DNA from 4 places in the Brevibacillus gelatini genome. Region 3 is predicted to be linked to each of the others. Evidence: riboswitches for the same ligand, from Rfam matches in the RefSeq annotation. Region 3 holds a riboswitch; each other region holds the start of a gene.
The links. Region 3 has a riboswitch for S-adenosylmethionine ahead of AAFJ72_RS14270 (aminotransferase class I/II-fold pyridoxal phosphate-dependent enzyme). Riboswitches for the same ligand answer to the same signal wherever they lie in the genome.
Positions count from the first base shown of each region.

Region 1: another riboswitch for S-adenosylmethionine. It lies ahead of AAFJ72_RS15685 (pyridoxal phosphate-dependent aminotransferase); the one in region 3 lies ahead of AAFJ72_RS14270 (aminotransferase class I/II-fold pyridoxal phosphate-dependent enzyme).
Region 2: another riboswitch for S-adenosylmethionine. It lies ahead of mtnK (S-methyl-5-thioribose kinase); the one in region 3 lies ahead of AAFJ72_RS14270 (aminotransferase class I/II-fold pyridoxal phosphate-dependent enzyme).
Region 4: another riboswitch for S-adenosylmethionine. It lies ahead of AAFJ72_RS02310 (homocysteine synthase); the one in region 3 lies ahead of AAFJ72_RS14270 (aminotransferase class I/II-fold pyridoxal phosphate-dependent enzyme).

Region 1 covers NZ_CP154342.1:3,219,961-3,224,167, forward strand. The annotation lists gene AAFJ72_RS15675 (PLP-dependent aminotransferase family protein) at 1-468, opposite strand, end outside; gene AAFJ72_RS15680 (hypothetical protein) at 641-1,111, opposite strand; gene AAFJ72_RS15685 (pyridoxal phosphate-dependent aminotransferase) at 1,271-2,452, opposite strand; SAM riboswitch class I at 2,541-2,655, opposite strand; gene AAFJ72_RS15690 (MFS transporter) at 2,752-4,047, opposite strand; gene moaC (cyclic pyranopterin monophosphate synthase MoaC) at 4,051-4,207, opposite strand, start outside.
Region 2 covers NZ_CP154342.1:3,719,274-3,723,480, reverse strand. The annotation lists gene AAFJ72_RS17990 (sigma-70 family RNA polymerase sigma factor) at 1-382, shown strand, start outside; gene AAFJ72_RS17985 (anti sigma factor C-terminal domain-containing protein) at 379-1,578, shown strand; SAM riboswitch class I at 1,671-1,816, shown strand; gene mtnK (S-methyl-5-thioribose kinase) at 1,953-3,182, shown strand; gene mtnA (S-methyl-5-thioribose-1-phosphate isomerase) at 3,179-4,207, shown strand, end outside.
Region 3 covers NZ_CP154342.1:2,968,854-2,973,060, reverse strand. The annotation lists gene AAFJ72_RS14285 (hypothetical protein) at 1-800, shown strand, start outside; gene AAFJ72_RS14280 (DUF5665 domain-containing protein) at 807-1,115, opposite strand; gene AAFJ72_RS14275 (pyridoxamine 5'-phosphate oxidase family protein) at 1,290-1,745, shown strand; SAM riboswitch class I at 1,835-1,960, shown strand; gene AAFJ72_RS14270 (aminotransferase class I/II-fold pyridoxal phosphate-dependent enzyme) at 2,055-3,218, shown strand; gene AAFJ72_RS14265 (trans-sulfuration enzyme family protein) at 3,215-4,207, shown strand, end outside.
Region 4 covers NZ_CP154342.1:419,283-423,489, forward strand. The annotation lists gene AAFJ72_RS02305 (AAA family ATPase) at 1-727, opposite strand, end outside; gene AAFJ72_RS02310 (homocysteine synthase) at 982-2,286, opposite strand; SAM riboswitch class I at 2,378-2,486, opposite strand; gene AAFJ72_RS02315 (rhodanese-like domain-containing protein) at 2,776-3,087, shown strand; gene AAFJ72_RS02320 (SCO family protein) at 3,203-3,826, shown strand; gene AAFJ72_RS02325 (YqzG/YhdC family protein) at 3,828-4,166, opposite strand.

The DNA.
Region 1 (4,207 bases), 250 kb from region 3:
TTTTTTCGCGAGATCGTCCAGATCCATCCCATCTGCATCTCCTTGTACCGGAATGATGCGAATTCCGCGGAACTGGAACAATTGGACCGCAGCCAGATACGTCGGATTTTCTACCAGCACGACGTCGCCTTCGTCCAGATAGACCCGACACAGCAAGTCGACGGCCTGCTGGGAGCCCGTGGTCAACAGCATATTGTCCACGCCAACGTTCATATGTTTTTGCTTCATCCGTGAGGCAACCCACTCGCGAAGCGGAATGTATCCGTCAGTCAAACCGTATTGCAAACATTTGGCACCCAGATCAAATGCCCGATTGAACGCTTCGCGCATCGCTGCAATCGGAAAAGAATCCTCAGCCGGCAGCCCGCCTGCGAGCGAGAGCACTTGATTGCCTTGGGTCAGCTTCAAGATTTCCCGGACAGCCGAGGAGGATAATGCGTCTACTGATTTTGAAAAAGAATACTCCATGTCCCGTTCCCCCTTGATTTTGCTTATTCTTGTTTTATCACTGACCTCAGGCAAAGTCCAATCCCCGCTAGCTATGGCGCAAATAGGTTTTGACTATGTCGAGCGTACGCAAAAAGCCCCTCTCCACCGAAAAAGGGAAAGGGGCGAAATATGTAGCGTGGTTGGAAATACTCTACGCGATGCGGACAACCCGCGATTTTTCTGCATGCGGCAGGAAGGACAAATCCACATGGGAGCGCGCTTCCTCGAGGCCAATGTCTTCTGCCAAAAGCAACGCCTCTTCCTGGAAGGTAGGCGTACAGCTTCCTTCGTTCAGCTCACAGAGGCGCTTCAAACGCTTCAGGCGCTCGGCGCACTTTTCTTTTCGCATGCATTCATTGGCAAGCTCACATACATTGACGTGGCGCGCGTCCGCGATCATGCTGATGTCGTCCACATGCACAATCAGCCGCTTGCCTTCCTCTGTCACGAAGCCGATCGAGCAAAAATGCGCACCGGACATTTCCAGACGAGTGAGAACCGCATTGGTGAAAACCTCACCTGTGCGCAGGCGAACCTGAGCTGCTTCAATGGCTCCACCGATTTTCCGCTCGTTGGCGATCACCGTGTACATGTCCGTGTAACCGTTAATCTGATAGCGCATAATACCCTCCCGCTTCTGCTGAGATTAATTATCATTAACAACATCGTATAATGAAAATCATTATCTGTCAACGTTGAGAATGATTTTTATTCCTGTATGTCTCAGCGTCAGAAAAACCACACTCCCCAACCTCAGGAAGTGTGGTCCCCTGCTGCATTCCTATTTTGTTTTTGCAAAAAGCCCCAGTTGCTCGATCCGCCGTACTGCTTCTGCCAGGCGCTGTTCGTCCGACAACAGGGCGGCGCGCACGTAGCCTTCTCCGCTCGGGCCGAAGCCTACACCTGGTGCGACGACCACGTGCGCTTTTTCCAGCAGCAAATCAGAGAACTCGACCGAAGTAAAGCCTGCCGGGACGGGCAGCCAGGCGAAAAACGAGCCTTGCGATGGCGTAGCCTGCCAGCCGATGCGGTGCAGGTTGGAAAACAGCGCGTTGCGGCGGCTTTCGTAGACAGCGACCAGATCATGGACGCACTGCTGCGAGTCGGTCATCGCTTTGGCTGCCGCCATCTGAACAGCGCCAAACAGGCTGACGAAGTAGTGATCCTGAATCAGATTGATGAGCCTTACCAGCTCGCGGTTGCCGACCATCGCGCCTACGCGCCAGCCGGCCATATTGTACGTTTTGGACAACGTGTAAAACTCCACGCCCACCTCTTTTGCCCCCGGCACTTGCATGAAGCTGACAGGCTTTTTGCCGTCGTAGCTGATCGCGCCGTACGCGAAATCGTGGCAGACGACGATCGCGTGCTTGCGGGCAAACCGGATCGTTTCTTCGTAAAATTCAAACGGAGCGTTCACTGCTGTCGGGTTATTCGGATAGTTCAAAAACATCAGCTTGGCACGGTCCAGATCGGCTTGCGGGATTTTGCTGTAGTCGGGCAAAAACTGATTTTCTGCCGTGAGCGGCATCATCGACATCCGCCCGTTTACGACCGCTACGCCGGACCAGTAATCCGGATAGCCTGGGTCCGGTACGAGTGCCACATCGCCTGCGTTCATCAGCACCTGGCATATTTCCACGAGGCCGGTTTTGCTTCCAAACAGGATGGCTACCTCTTCCTCCGGGTCGAGGTCCACATCAAATTGTTGCTTGTACCAGTGTGCGACTGCCTGCTTCAGCTCCAGACGGCCGGAAAATGGCGGGTACTTGTGATGCAGCGGATTTTCTGCCTGCGCCTTCAGCTCTTCTACAATGTGCGGCGGCGTAGGCAGGTCAGGGTTGCCTTGGCCCAGATTAATGACGTCATGCCCACTCGCGATGACTTTGTTTACTTTTGCCACCAATGTCGCAAAAAACTGGGTGGGGAGCCGATCAATCATATCGGAAGGTTGGATGCGCATCTTTCTTCAGTTCCTTTCTTTTTAGGCCAATGTACAACAAAAACCCCCTCTTTCCGTACAGAAAAAGGGGGAGATCAACTTGGTCACGTCCTTATCTGTCAGGAATTCTCCTGCTGGATTTGGCACAGCATCTGCATCGCACGAGCGCGCAGATCCGCTGCCGGGCTTCATAGGGCCAGTCCCTCCGCCTCTCTTCATAAGTAAAGCACACGGAATATACTGTTTTTAATCTCCTTCATACTACATTGCGCGTTCCGAACGTGTCAAGATGCTTCGCGCGGCGAGCCGCTTTTTCCTGCTTACATCTTTTCTGCGGTCGTCTGCGGCACTTTTCCCGTACGGCCTTGAAAAGAGCTGTGCAGGGCAAAAAGCGCGACAGACAGCAAGGCAAGCCCCGCCATGATGTACAACAGCCCCTGCGCCTGGAAGTGCTGGAAAATGATCGCCCCGAGCAGCGGTCCGAGCATGCGTCCCGCCGATCCTGTGCCCGAGATCAGGCCCTGAATGAAGCCTTCGCGCCCTGGTGGCGTAAACTCTGCCGCTACGGCAGGCACGGCCGGCCAGACGAGCATTTCTCCGAGCGTCATGATGAACATGCCGGCGACAAAGCCAGCGTAGGAGGTCGTCTGCGACAAAATCAGCATCGACAGCACGAACACGTAGGAGCCGAGCAGCATTTGCGCGCGCAGTGTGCGGGCGAAGCGGCGAATGACCCAGGCAATCAGCGGCTGTCCGAACAAGATCAGGCCGCCGTTGATCGTCCACAGCAAGCTGTACTGACGCAAGGAAATCCCCAGCGACTGCATGTAGGTCGACAACACCGTTGTCCATTGGACGTAGACAATCCAACAGATGAAAAGCCCGCTGCACAAGAGCAGCAGTGCGCCCCACGCCACTTTTTTCGGCGGCAGCTGCTGCAGCGGCGCAAGCGCATCACCCGGATTCAGATGGGCAGCGCTTTGCCCGGCAGCCGCAGGAGTGCCCGCCGTATTGGCTTGCTCACCCTGACTGGACCCGTCCGCCGCTGCCTTGAGCTGACGGGGCAGGGTGAGTACGAACATGATGAGCACAATGACTTGCAGGATGGCGTTGCCGAAGAACGTCCAGGCAAACGAGATGCTCGCCAGCAAACCGCCAAGGGCAGAGCCCGCCGCCACCCCGGCGTTGAGCGCGACGTAGATCGTATTGATTCCGGTTCGCCCGCCTTCCGGCCACAGCACAACAGCGAGCGCATTCAAGACCGGAGACAGCATGCCGTAAAACAGTCCGTTCAGCAACAGCAAGACCGTATACATGGTGAAGTCATGCGTGACGCCAAGCCCGACAGAGATCAGAATAATGCCGACAGAGGAAAAAAGGATCGTGCGCATTTTCCCCCAGCGGTCGAACAGCATGCCGCCTGCGATGCTGCCGATCAGAAAAGCCCCCTGGTTCAATAACAGCAAAAAGCCCGCTACGGTCAGCGGCTTCCCCAAATAATCATGGATATAGATGGTGACAAGCGGCCAAATACAAGCCATTCCTGTAGAAAAAATGATCGCAGCAATCGCCAGAAGACGAATGCTGCTCGGATAGGATTGCCATTTCTGTTTCATGGTCTAGTTCTCTCCCCGGCGAAAATCGCCGCTTTTCCCGCCCGTTTTGCTCACCAGGCAAGTCGGGCCGATTATCATTGCTTTGTCCATCGCCTTGCACATATCGTACACGGTGAGAGCAGCGGCGCTTACAGCCGTCAACGCTTCCATCTCTACGCCC
Region 2 (4,207 bases), 750 kb from region 3:
TCGCGCGTTTGCCTCTCTGGAGGACTATCACGGGGAAAAAGTGCGGCCATGGCTGTTCAAGGTGGCTTACCACGCTTTCGTGGATTGGCATCGCAAGCAGAAGCGGCGGCCAGTCGATTACGTCGGGAACGTGCCGGATCGGCTGGATGCTTCCGCTATCGATCCCGCTGACCAGCTCGTGAACCAGGAATTGTGGGAGACGGCATCCGCCTGGCTGGAGCGGCTGCCGGAAAAGCAGCGGCAGGTGATTTTGCTGTCGACGATGCAGCTTTCCTACGCGGAAATGGCGCAGGTGCTGGGAATCGAACTGGCAGATGTCAAGCGTTCTCTGTTTCGGGGACGGCAAAAGATGCGACAACTGTGGAAGGAGGAAGGGCTATGACGAGGCAAAACGGAGATGAGCGCGAGCAAAGGCTGCTTGCTTATTTGAGAGGGGAAGTAACGGGAGAGGAAGCGAAGCGACTGGGCGAGGAACTGACAAGCGATGAAGAGTACGCACAGAGGCTGGAACGGTTGCTGCTGGGGGAGGACAAGGGGGAAGACGACAGGGAAGAAGTCAAGTCAGCGCTTTCGCTATCGGAAGCCAGACAGCGGGCAATCGTCCGCCGGGGAAAATGGAAAAACCGGCTGACGACCTCCTTTTATGCCTTCGCGATTCCTTGCCTTGCAGGTGTGCTCTTGCTGCTTGTAAACGGCTGGGTGGGCAGGCTGATGTACGACGATTTGTTCCGGGTGGCGTGGGACATGGTCAATTTTACCCAGCCGGGCGTGAGCGTGGGCAGCAGCGGCTCGCAGGTGGGGCTGTTGTACGGCAGCATCGACATGGAACTGCGCGAGCAAGTTGGCAGAGAGGCCAAAAACGCTGGCCGCTTTCGGAGCACGAATGTACTGTGGAACGTGAGCGCCAGACCGGAGTGGACAGGTGGCGTCAGGGAGCAAAAACTGTTTTTCCGCTACCCGTTGTCATCCGGAGAACCGGAAGAAGACACGGCCTATTTGCGCACGCCTGCCTGGACAACGCTGGAAAAGCTGCCGGAGGGAACGGTATCCCAACTGGCGATCTCGTTTGACAGCTTCTTGACGTATGACCAGTACGTCAAGCTGGTTTCCCGCCATATCATCAGCGACAGCCAAGAAACGGTCTGGTTTGCCGTCGACACGGGAGTGGAGTTGAAACAGGCAGACGGAGAAGTAGGCAATCTGTTACTCGGCCCGGGGGAAGTTTGGGGCTTTGCCGAGCGGGCGCTGGATTACGGAGCAGCGCCGATTCAGGTGAACGGCGAAAGCGAGCGGCGAATGGCTGCCTTCATGGGCGAGATGAAATATTTGACCGAGCAAAAAAGCCTGGTACGCGACATGGGCTCTGCACTGCTTACGGGCGGCGATCCGCAAATCGAGGAGCGCTATCGCTATTTGCAGGAAAAAGGCTTGCGCATCTACGGCGCCGTCCTGACCGGACCGACGAAGGAGTTGCTTAGGCTCAAGGAGGAAAAGGCGATTACCGCCGCATTTGTCGGGAAAATCGACTGGTGGAACTGGGACCCCCCCGCCGCATCGGGGACACAAAAAAGCTGGTAAAGGGCGAACCGTTTTTGCAAAAAAGAATGTTGACATCCCGGAACCACAGGTTGTATGATTCAAACTAAATCAAAAACCGCATACGTTTGGATACCTTATCCAGAGAAGGTGGAGGGACTGGCCCGATGATACCCGGCAACCGACACGACGCTATGTTGACGCGAACAGCGATGAAAACAATCAGCGACGTGCACGGTGCTAATTCCTGCAGAAACAAAAGTGGTCTGGAAGATAAGGGGGACATGACACGTTATTTGTACGTGACGACAGCGACCTCTTTTCTTCGGAAAAGAGGTTTTTTGCATGGCTGAACGATATGACCAGTCTGCTGCAGATAGAGAGAGCAACGACTTAAACGAGGGGAGTAATCAATCATGGCATACCGCGCATTGACTGAACAGGAAGCAGTGGAGTACGTAAAAGGCTTGCCGGGTCTGTTTACGGAAGGGGCCGAGCTGACCAGCCGTGAAATCGGGGACGGGAATCTGAATCTGGTGTTCGATATTCAGGAACCGGCTACCGGAAAAAAAGTGATCGTGAAGCAGGCGCTTCCGTTTGCGCGCGTCGTGGGCGAATCGTGGCCGCTGACCATCGACCGCTCCCGAATCGAGAGTGAAGCACTCCGCATTCAGCACAAATACGTGCCGGATCTCGTGCCGGAGGTGTATCACTACGATCAGGAGCTGGCACTGACCGTCATGGAAAACGTCGGGGACCATACGATCATGCGCAAGGGCCTGATTGAAGGAAACCGCTACCCGCTATTCGCCAAGCAGATCGGTCGTTTTCTCGCGCACACCTTGTTCTACACATCGGATTTGGGCGCGCATCCGTACGACAAAAAAGCGCTCGTCGGAACATTCATAAATCCGGAATTATGCAAAATCACAGAAGATCTCGTCTTTACCGACCCGTACGAAAATGCGCAGACCAATAACTTCAACCCGCTGATTCACCGGGAAGTGGAAGCGATCTGGAACAACAAGCCGCTCAAGCTGGAAATCGCCAAGCTGAAATACGACTTCCTCACGCGCACAGAAGCGCTCTTGCACGGCGACTTGCATACGGGCAGCATTTTCATCACCGAGACGAGCCTGAAAGTGATCGATCCCGAATTTGCCTACTACGGGCCAATCGGCTTCGACATCGGCGCGGTCATCGCCAACCTGCTGCTCAACTACGCTGGCCAGCACGGATTGCAGGAAGACCAAGGAGAACGCGACTCGTACCGCGAATACTTGCTGGAAACGGTGGAGGATGTCTGGAACGAATTTGTTTCCCAGTTCGTTCAGCTCTGGCACAAGCAGGCAAAAGAGCGCAGCGCTCATGTCGAAGGCTTGTGGCAAAGCTACGTGAAGCGACTGATTCAGGACACGGCAGGCTATGCCGGCTGCAAAATTTTGCGCCGCGTGATCGGACTTGCGGGAGTGGCTGATCTGAACACCATCGCAGACGATGCAAAACGGGCAGAAGCCGAGCGTCTGGCGCTGGCAATCGGAGAAGCACTGATTCTCGGCCGGGCCAACGTCGAAGAATCGACAGACATCACGGACATCGTCCGCCAAGTAACTGCACGCTACTATCAGGAGGCAACGACAGTATGACAATCAGCACACAAATCACGCCAGTCAAGTGGGAAGACGACGTGCTCGTCTTGCTCGACCAGACGCGTTTGCCAGTAGAGACGATTTACTTGCACCTGACGACTGCCGAAGAAGTATGGGGCGCCATTCGCCGCCTGGAAGTGCGCGGCGCGCCGGCAATCGGCATGGCCGCAGCGTATGGATTGTACCTGGGGATTCGCGACAGCGAGGCACAGACGTACGAACAGTTTTGGCAGGAGCTGAACCGCCAGGCAGACTATCTGGGCACATCCCGCCCTACAGCTGTCAACTTGTTCTGGGCGCTCGACCGGATCAAGGCGCGCGTGGAAAAAGAAAAAGATGCTGCCCTGTCCATCGCAGAGCTGAAAGCCGCTGTACTCAACGAAGCGCTGGCGATTCAAGCGGAAGACGCGGAGGTGTGCCGGACAATCGGGGAGCATCTGCTCACGCTGCTGCAAGACGGCATGGGTGTTCTCACGCACTGTAATCCGGGGGCGCTCGCTACGGCAGCGTACGGAACCGCAACGGCTCCATTTTATCTGGCCAAGGAACGCGGCTGGGATCTGAAAGTGTACGCAGACGAGACTCGCCCCGTTTTGCAAGGCGCCCGTCTGACCGCGTATGAACTGCAGCGGGCAGGCATCGACGTCACGCTGATTTGCGACAACATGGCGGCGATGGTGATGGCGCAAGGCAAAGTGCAAGCGGTCGTCGTCGGAACAGACCGCGTGGCGGCGAACGGCGATGTCGCCAACAAAATCGGCACGTACGGGGTAGCTGTTTTGGCAAAAGCGCACGGCATTCCTTTTTACGTGGCAGCTCCCTTGTCCTCTGTCGACCTGGCAACACCGACGGGCGCGGACATTCCGATTGAGGAACGTTCGGCGGAGGAAATCACGCACGGTCTGGGCAAACAGGTAGCACCGGATGGCATCAAGGTGTACAATCCGGCGTTTGACGTGACGCCTGCCAAGTACATTACGGCAATTGTGACGGAGACGGGCATTTTCAAACCGGAAGAGATC
Region 3 (4,207 bases):
AGGCGTACGCGGGCACTCTTTTGGCTGACAGTGAAAAAGTAAAGCTTATCCCGCAGGCTGACGAAGAGAAAAACAGGCTGATTTACGCCTTTTCCAAGTACGATGCCAAAAAGGGCGAATGGCAGGTGAAGGGTGTCGTCAAGCGCGGAGTGGACAAGGTTGTCGTCTCCTACAACGGTGTGAAAAAAGAGACGACGCCGAAGAAACTGTGGGATGGCGTCGACAGCTTCAGCGTGACGGTAACGGATGTGCACGCGGAAGCTGTGAGCGGCGAAGCGCTGATCGAAGTATATGAAAACGGGAAAAAAGTCGACTCCAACACGATCAAGGTCGATGTGGTGAACACCCCGGACAAACAACCTGACACAACTTATGTCATTGCCGGAACAGCGGTGCACGATCCGAAGAAAAAGTCCATTCAGCTCAAGGGCACGATCAAGGGCTGGGATGTGAAGGAAAAAAACAAGTTGGTGATCATCACGCCGGACGGAAAGAAAAAGGAGATCAAGCCGAACGCCAAGGGTGAATACACGGTAAACATCAAATATACAGACAGCTCGTTTGTCGGCAAAACCGTGCAACTGGAACTGTATGCAAAAGACAAGCTGTTAAAGCATGCAGACATCGCCCTGAGCACGAAAATAGCTGCCGAGCCAAAGAAGGATGACGACAAGAAACAAGAGAACCACAACCATCCAAACGGGAAGGCATACGGCTACTGGAAAAAGCACGATAGCAAATGGGATGATGACGACGAGGATGACAAGGACGACGATGACAACAAAAGAAACGACAGGTAGTCTTGTTTACGGCTGACTGTAGCTTTGAACGTACTCGACCAGTTCGCGGATGTAATCGCCAAGGATCGGGATCGAGAGAAACTGCGACAACAGTGAGCCGAGCAGCGCCAGCACGATCGCTGTTCCAATCGTCAAACCAAGACCCCGGGCAAGCCCTGCGAGGAAATTGATCCAAAGCAGCTTGCGCGGGGCTGTGTAGTTTTGGATGACGTCTGCGAGCCGAATATCTTCCAGAAACATGGCAATTTTATCCATGCGCTCGTTTACTTTCCGCACTTCCTGCAACTCAAGGAGAACCTGGTCGATTTTGTGCATCAGCTGCTCTGTAGGCGTAGGGGCCACTTTTTCCAACCTCCTTATTCGTTACGGCGTTGCTTCTACCAGTTTAGGGAAAAAAACAGGCAGAAGCAAGGCGGAAAGGAAACGTTTGCCTAATGTCAGATCAGGGGGGTACAATAGACGTACTATCGTTTACGAGGAGGCATCCGAATGGCTGAAACCGTATCCCAAACCTTGTCGGAAGACCTGTTCGCGCTTCTGCAAAAAGAGCGATTTGTGACGCTCGGCACGGTCGATCACGAGACAGGGGCACCATCGCTCAGTTCCTTGTCCTGGGCATTGGCGGTGAACAGCGGACTCATCCGCTTTGCTGTGGATAATCGCTCGCGCATTCTCGCCAATATTGCCAAAGAACCGCAGGTCGTCCTGCACTTGATTGGGGCAGGCTCCTCTTTTGCGATCAACGGGCGCGCGACGCTCAAAGCCGAGCGGCTGGAAGGCGTTCCGCTGAAGCTGGCCCTGGTCGAGATTGCGATTGACTCCGTACGGGACGTCATGTTTTACGGCTCGCGCATTTCCGTAGAGCCGCAATACGAAAAGACGTACGACAAAAATGCGGCCGCGAAGCTGGACAATCAGGTCATGACTGCGCTGAAAAACGCCTAGCAGGACTTTTGCGCAACGGGGGAAAATCCTGTTGACAAAAAACGGCGCTATCCTTTAGTATTAGGTCAATCAATATTGAATAGCAAAACTTCTTATCCAGAGAGGCGGAGGGACTGGCCCGATGATGCCCGGCAACCAATCACCTGCACGTTCATGCGTGCGGGGAGATAATGGTGCTAATTCCTGCAGAGTTGATTAACTCTGAAAGATGAGAAGGTCTTGCTTACGGTGACGTAATCAAAGCCTTCTTTCAGAGGAAAGGGGGCTTTTTTCATGCCCCTCGCAGATCATTGGAGGGAGAGAGTTACGATGAGACTAGAGACAAAATTGATTCAGGCAGGCGTAGGCCGAGATGAGAAAACAGGAGCGGTCAGCTTCCCTGTCTACTATGCCACCGCATATCGCCACCCGGCATTGGGGCAGAGCACAGGCTATGACTATACACGCACGGCCAATCCAACCCGCACCGTTTTGGAAGAAGCGATCGCGGAGGCAGAGTCAGGGGATGCGGGCTTTGCCTGCGCATCGGGAATGGCGGCGGTTCATACGGTCATGGGTCTGTTTTCTCAGGGAGACCATCTCATTGTATCGCTCGATTTGTACGGGGGGACGTATCGCTTGTTTGAGCAGGTGCTGTCCCGTTACGGCCTGACTTTTACCTACGTAGACTTGCGTGATCTGGAAGCGGTGCAAAAGGCGCTGCGAGCCGAGACGAAAGCGATCTTCGTCGAGACGCCGACGAATCCGCTCATGCAGATTACCGATATTCGCCAAATCGCTGCGCTGGCAAAGCAGCATGGACTTTTGACAATCGTGGACAACACGTTCATGACGCCTTACTGTCAACGCCCGCTGGAGCTTGGCGCAGATATTGTGTTGCACAGCGCGACGAAGTATTTGGGCGGCCACAACGATGTGCTGGCAGGGCTGATTGTGACAAAGGGTGAGGAGTTGTCGGAAAAAATCCGGTTTTTGCACAATTCCATCGGCGCGGTATTGGGCCCGCAAGATAGCTGGCTGTTGGTACGCGGAATGAAGACCTTGGCACTGCGCATGGAACGGCATCAGTCTAACGCGCTGGCTGTTGCGAAAAAGCTGCAGGAGCATCCGGCTGTCGCCGAGGTATTCTACCCTGGGCTGGAAGAACATCCCGGTCATGCCATCCAGGCGAGCCAGGCAAGCGGGTTTAGCGGTATGGTTTCATTCCGGGTACGGTCTGCAGAGCAGGTGGGTCTGTTTTTGCAAAATCTGCGCATCGTCTCTTTTGCGGAAAGCCTTGGCGGCGTCGAGTCTTTGTGTACGTATCCGGCGACACAGACCCACGCTGACATTCCGCTGGAAGTGCGGGAGTATGTCGGCGTTTGTGACCGGTTGCTGAGACTGTCGGTCGGGATTGAGCATCCAGAAGACTTGATCGAAGATTTGTTTCAAGCTTTGGACGCAAGTCTCGCCGTTGGGGGGGCTGTTCGATGAACTTTGCAACGAAGGTTCTTCATGGCTCTACTTGTATCGATCCGTTCACAGGTGCGTCGTCGGTTCCGATTTACCAGGCTTCCACTTTTCACCAGTTTGACCTCGACCAGCCAGGCACTTACGACTACGCCCGATCCGGCAATCCGACCAGACACGCGCTGGAGGAAGCGATTGCCGCTCTCGAAGGCGGTGCCCGCGGATTTGCCTTTTCATCCGGTATGGCGGCCATCTCCAGTGTGTTCATGCTGTTTTCGGCTGGTGACCATATCGTGGTTGCGGAGGACGTGTACGGCGGCACTTTCCGCTTTTTGACCCGCGTGCTGTCGAGGATGGGCATTTCCTTTACGTTTGTCGATGCGACACAGACAGAAGCCGTGCGAGCGGCGATTACTCCGGCGACCAAAGGGGTGTATCTGGAAACGCCGTCCAATCCGACGCTGAAAGTGACCGACATCGCGGCGGTATCAGCGATTGCGAAAGAGCACGGGCTGCTCGTCATTGTCGACAATACGTTTTTGACACCGTATTATCAACGGCCGCTGGAGCTGGGAGCAGACGTCGTCATTCACAGCGCGACCAAGTTCATCGGCGGCCATAGCGACGTGGTTGCGGGGCTGGCCGTGACGCGAGACGCCGCGCTCGGGGAGCAGCTGTACCTGATCCAGAACGGCATGGGCGCGATTCTCGGCGTACAGGATTGCTGGCTCGTCATGCGCGGGCTGAAAACGCTCAAGGCGCGTCTGGACGTCAGCACCAAATCAGCAGGGATTCTTGCAGAGTGGCTGTCCACGCACCCTGGCGTGAGCCGCGTTTACTACACGGGCCTGGCTGACCATCCGGGGCATCTCGTCCAGCAACGGCAAGCAAGCGGCCACGGAGCGGTTCTGTCGTTCGATGTAGGGAGCCGCGAGCGGGCCAAGGCGCTGTTTGACCGGGTGAAGCTGCCGATTGTGGCAGTGAGCCTGGGCGCTGTGGAGACGATCTTGTCG
Region 4 (4,207 bases), 2.0 Mb from region 3:
GCGGACTGATGCCGACATCGACGGAGCGGTGGCTGCGCGTCGCTTCCGTCAGGTCGATGACGTAATCTTCCACCGCCTGACTGACATGGACGGCTGTTACTTCTTTTTGCAGGGCGGCGATTTGTTCCACAGACATCACTGGCTGCACGGTCTCCAAAGGAGAGGTGCTGCGGAATCTGCGGAGTATTTCTTTTGCATCCTCGCGCGTGCCATAGCCGAGCGACAGACGGAACAAAAAGCGGTCCAACTGGGCTTCGGGCAGGGGATAGGTCCCTTCAGATTCAAGCGGGTTTTGCGTGGCGATCACCAGCAGCGTCGAGGGCAGCGGCAGCGTGATACCTTCGATTGTGACCTGGCGTTCTTCCATGCATTCGAGCAGGCCGGATTGTGTGCGCGGCGTTGCGCGGTTGATTTCGTCCGCGAGCAAAACGTCCGCGAACACAGGTCCTTTGCGCAGCTCAAACTCGTTCGTCCGCTGGTTGAACACGTGCAGTCCGACTACATCGGAAGGCAGCAGGTCAGAGGTGAACTGCAGGCGGTTGTACGTTCCGCCGATGGCCTGCGCCAACGTTTTGGCGAGCACGGTCTTGCCCATGCCAGGCAAGTCCTCCAGCAGCACATGCCCGCGCGCCAACAGAGCAGTCACCAGCAGGCGCACCTGCTCTGCTTTTCCTACAATTACGCGGTTGACAGAAGATAAAAGACTATCCAGAGCGGGATGGGTCATGGAAAATCTCCTTTATTATAGATAGGATTGAAAGGCGGTTGATCGGATTTTATTATACAGGGAATATCCTGTATTTTACAAATTTTCGCAAACTGATTCCACTGACGGCGGCGACGACGATGAGCGCTCCGATGGCGATGTAGAGGGGCCGAGCACCTGAAAGCTAGCAACAAACAGAAGACAGCACCCAAAAAAATAAAGCGACACGCAACCCCCATAAGAGATGCGTGCCGCTTTTTACGATATAAGCAAACCTAGTTAACAGCAGAAGCCTGAACAGCCCGTTGCAGTGCCTGCTCCAGATCGCCGATGATGTCGTCGATCGCTTCTGTGCCCACCGACAGCCGGATCAGTCCTGGCGTTACCCCGGCGGCTGCCTGTTCTTCCTCCGTCAGTTGCTGGTGCGTCGTGCTGGCCGGATGGATGATGAGCGACTTGGAATCGCCTACGTTTGCCAGATGAGAGAACAACTTCACGGATTCGATCAGTGTTTTGCCTGCCTCGACACCGCCGCGAATGCCGAAGGTGAGGATGGCGCCAGCGCCTTTTGGCAAATATTTTTGCGCAAGGGCGTAGTGGGCGTCACCTTCCAGGCCAGGGTAGCTGACCCACTCGACCGCTGGATGCGCGGCGAGGAATTGGGCTACGGCCAGGGCGTTCTGGCTGTGGCGTTCCATGCGCAGGTGCAGCGTCTCCAGACCTTGCAGGAACAGGAAGGAGTTGATCGGGGCGACGGCTGCGCCGATGTCGCGCTGCAGTTGGACGCGCGCCTTGATGATGTAGGCGAGCGGTCCGACTGCTTCCGTATAGACGACGCCGTGATAGCTCGGGTCTGGTGTCGTCAGGCCCGGGAATTTGCCGTTGTTCCAGTCAAATTTGCCGGAATCGACGATGATGCCGCCGATGGCTGTGCCGTGTCCGCCGATGAATTTGGTCGTGGAGTGCACCACGATGTCCGCGCCATGCTCGAATGGACGGCACAGGATCGGCGAAGCAAACGTGTTGTCCACGATCAGCGGAATGCCGTTTTCGTGGGCGATGTCCGCAATTGCCTGCAAGTCCGCTACGTCAATGCGAGGGTTGCCGATCGTCTCGCAGAAGACCGCCTTTGTTTTTTCATTGATGAACGCCCGGAAGTTTTCCGGATTGGACTGATCCACAAAGTGAACCTTGATGCCAAATCGCGGGAGTGTGTGCGCAAAAAGGTTGTACGTACCGCCGTAGAGGCTGCTGGATGCGACAATTTCATCCCCGGCCTGTGCGATGTTCAAGATGGAAAAGGTGATCGCTGCCTGACCGGAGGAAGTTGCCAGAGCACCGACGCCGCCTTCGAGAAGGGCCACGCGCTTTTCAAAGGCATCCTGGGTCGGATTCATGATGCGGGTGTAAATATTGCCGAACTCTTTCAAGGCAAACAGGTTGGCAGCGTGCTCCGTGTCGCGGAAGACGTAGGAAGTCGTCTGATAGATCGGAACGGCGCGCGAGCCTGTTACGGGGTCTACTTCTTGTCCACCATGGACAGCGAGGGTTTCCGGTTTCCATTGTTGCTGGTCAGACATGCTTATCTCTCCTTCATATATGGGGGATTGGGGATAAAAAAACGGAGCCATTCTCTGAGTAGAAGAAGGCTCCGGATTATACACGGGAGTGCACTCATCTCTCAGAATCTATGGATTCTGCAGGAATTGGCACCGCGCAAGGCTTGCTTGCTGGTTGCCGGGTTTCATAGGGCCAGTCCCTCCACCGCTCTTGATGAACATGTTGCTTCAATTATTGTCATAATTGTATGAAAGGCTTACGGAGCTGTCAATATTTAATTATAAGTTTTCAGGTTGGATTTTCGTGAATTCTCTCATGCTCACCCGTGGCAGGTGTCCGCAAGCAGCGCTTTTTTGCGCAAAAACAAACCATTTCTTACCCTGTCACAAATTTGTCCCTGGATCCTGGCGCTTTCGTCGCCCTCGTCGTTAGAAAATGGCATGCCCCTATGATATGATGGGAGTGGCAGAAAACGACGAAACGATTGTACATACAGGAGGAAAAACGCGATGAGTCATGGCGTGAAGGAAATGACACCGCAGGAGCTCTTGGAAAAGCTTGCTGCAAATGAAAAGCTCCAGGTGATTGATGTGCGTGAGGTGGAGGAGTGGAACGAAGGCCATATCAAAGAGGCCAAGCTGATCCCGCTCGGCTTTTTGCCGCACCGCATCGACGAGCTGGACAAGGAGCTCCCGGTGGTTTTGGTATGCCGCAGCGGTGCGCGCAGCCACCGAGCGACCGAATATTTGTCTGAACTGGGCTTTGACGCTACCAATATGGTCGGCGGCATGCTGGCTTGGCCTGGCGAGAAGGAAGTGTAAGCCGGATACGATTGCGACCGCACTGGCAATGCGGATGTTTTCGCCCAAAAAGAAACATGCGCCTTTTCGCGGGATTGCGGCGGGCGCATGAGAAAAGCAGGGGAGGAAGAAATGCGTGAGTGAGGGAGCACAGAAGCACGGGTCCGCGCTGCAGCGCCATTGGTTTACGGTGCTCGCAGGTGTGATTATCCTTGCGATTGTAGGCGTGTTGGGCTACAAATACATGGCAAAAGAGCCGATTCCCGTGATGAAGCCGATTGCCGATTTTACATTGGACAACAGTGACGGCACGTCGTATACGTTCTCGGAAGGAAAAGGCAAGGTGCGGCTGGTCGAGTTCATGTTTACCAACTGCCCTGACATTTGCCCGGCGACGACGTACAACATGTCCAAGCTGCAAGAGCAGCTCAAGGAGAAAAAGCTGTTTGGCGACGAGGTTGAGTTTATTTCCATCACCTTTGACCCGGATTTTGACACGCCAGAGGTGTTGCAGCAGTATGCGGCGAAGTTCAAGGCGGATCAGAGCGGCTGGAAGTTTTTGCGCGGCGATGCCCAGACAGTGGAAAAGGTAACGAAGGATTTCGGAGTCGCGGTATTGAAGCAGCCTGACGGTTCCTTTGCCCATACCGCCCGCATGTTCCTCGTCGACGGCGACGGAAACATGCGCCGCGCCTACGGAATGGCAGCCGACATGGACATGGAGCAGATGATGAAGGACATGGAGCAGCTTGCAGACTGAATCAGGCTGATTCCTCGAACGTAATCTGCACGACATGCTCGGTCTGATTTTCAAATTCAATATGCACAAGAAGCGCCCACCTGCGATTGCCCTCCTGGAGCAAGAGCTTGAACGTCTCTTCCGACGTGGTGGGCGTTTTTGCTGTGCGCCCGACGTGCAGGTAATCGACGATCTGCGCATGCGGATATTTTTTCATCGTCTCCTGCATCGCCAATCTGCCCCATTTGGCATACGGCGGCTGGGCGCAGGCAGGGTCGTACTGGAAGAAGAAAAGCAGCAGGCTTGCCAGGAGGGGAGTCAGGACGCTCCGGGCAAAGAGCGAGGTGACAAAGGCTGGCATGGCGTAAAACCCCCTTTTTGCGGGTGAACAAGCTTGCCATC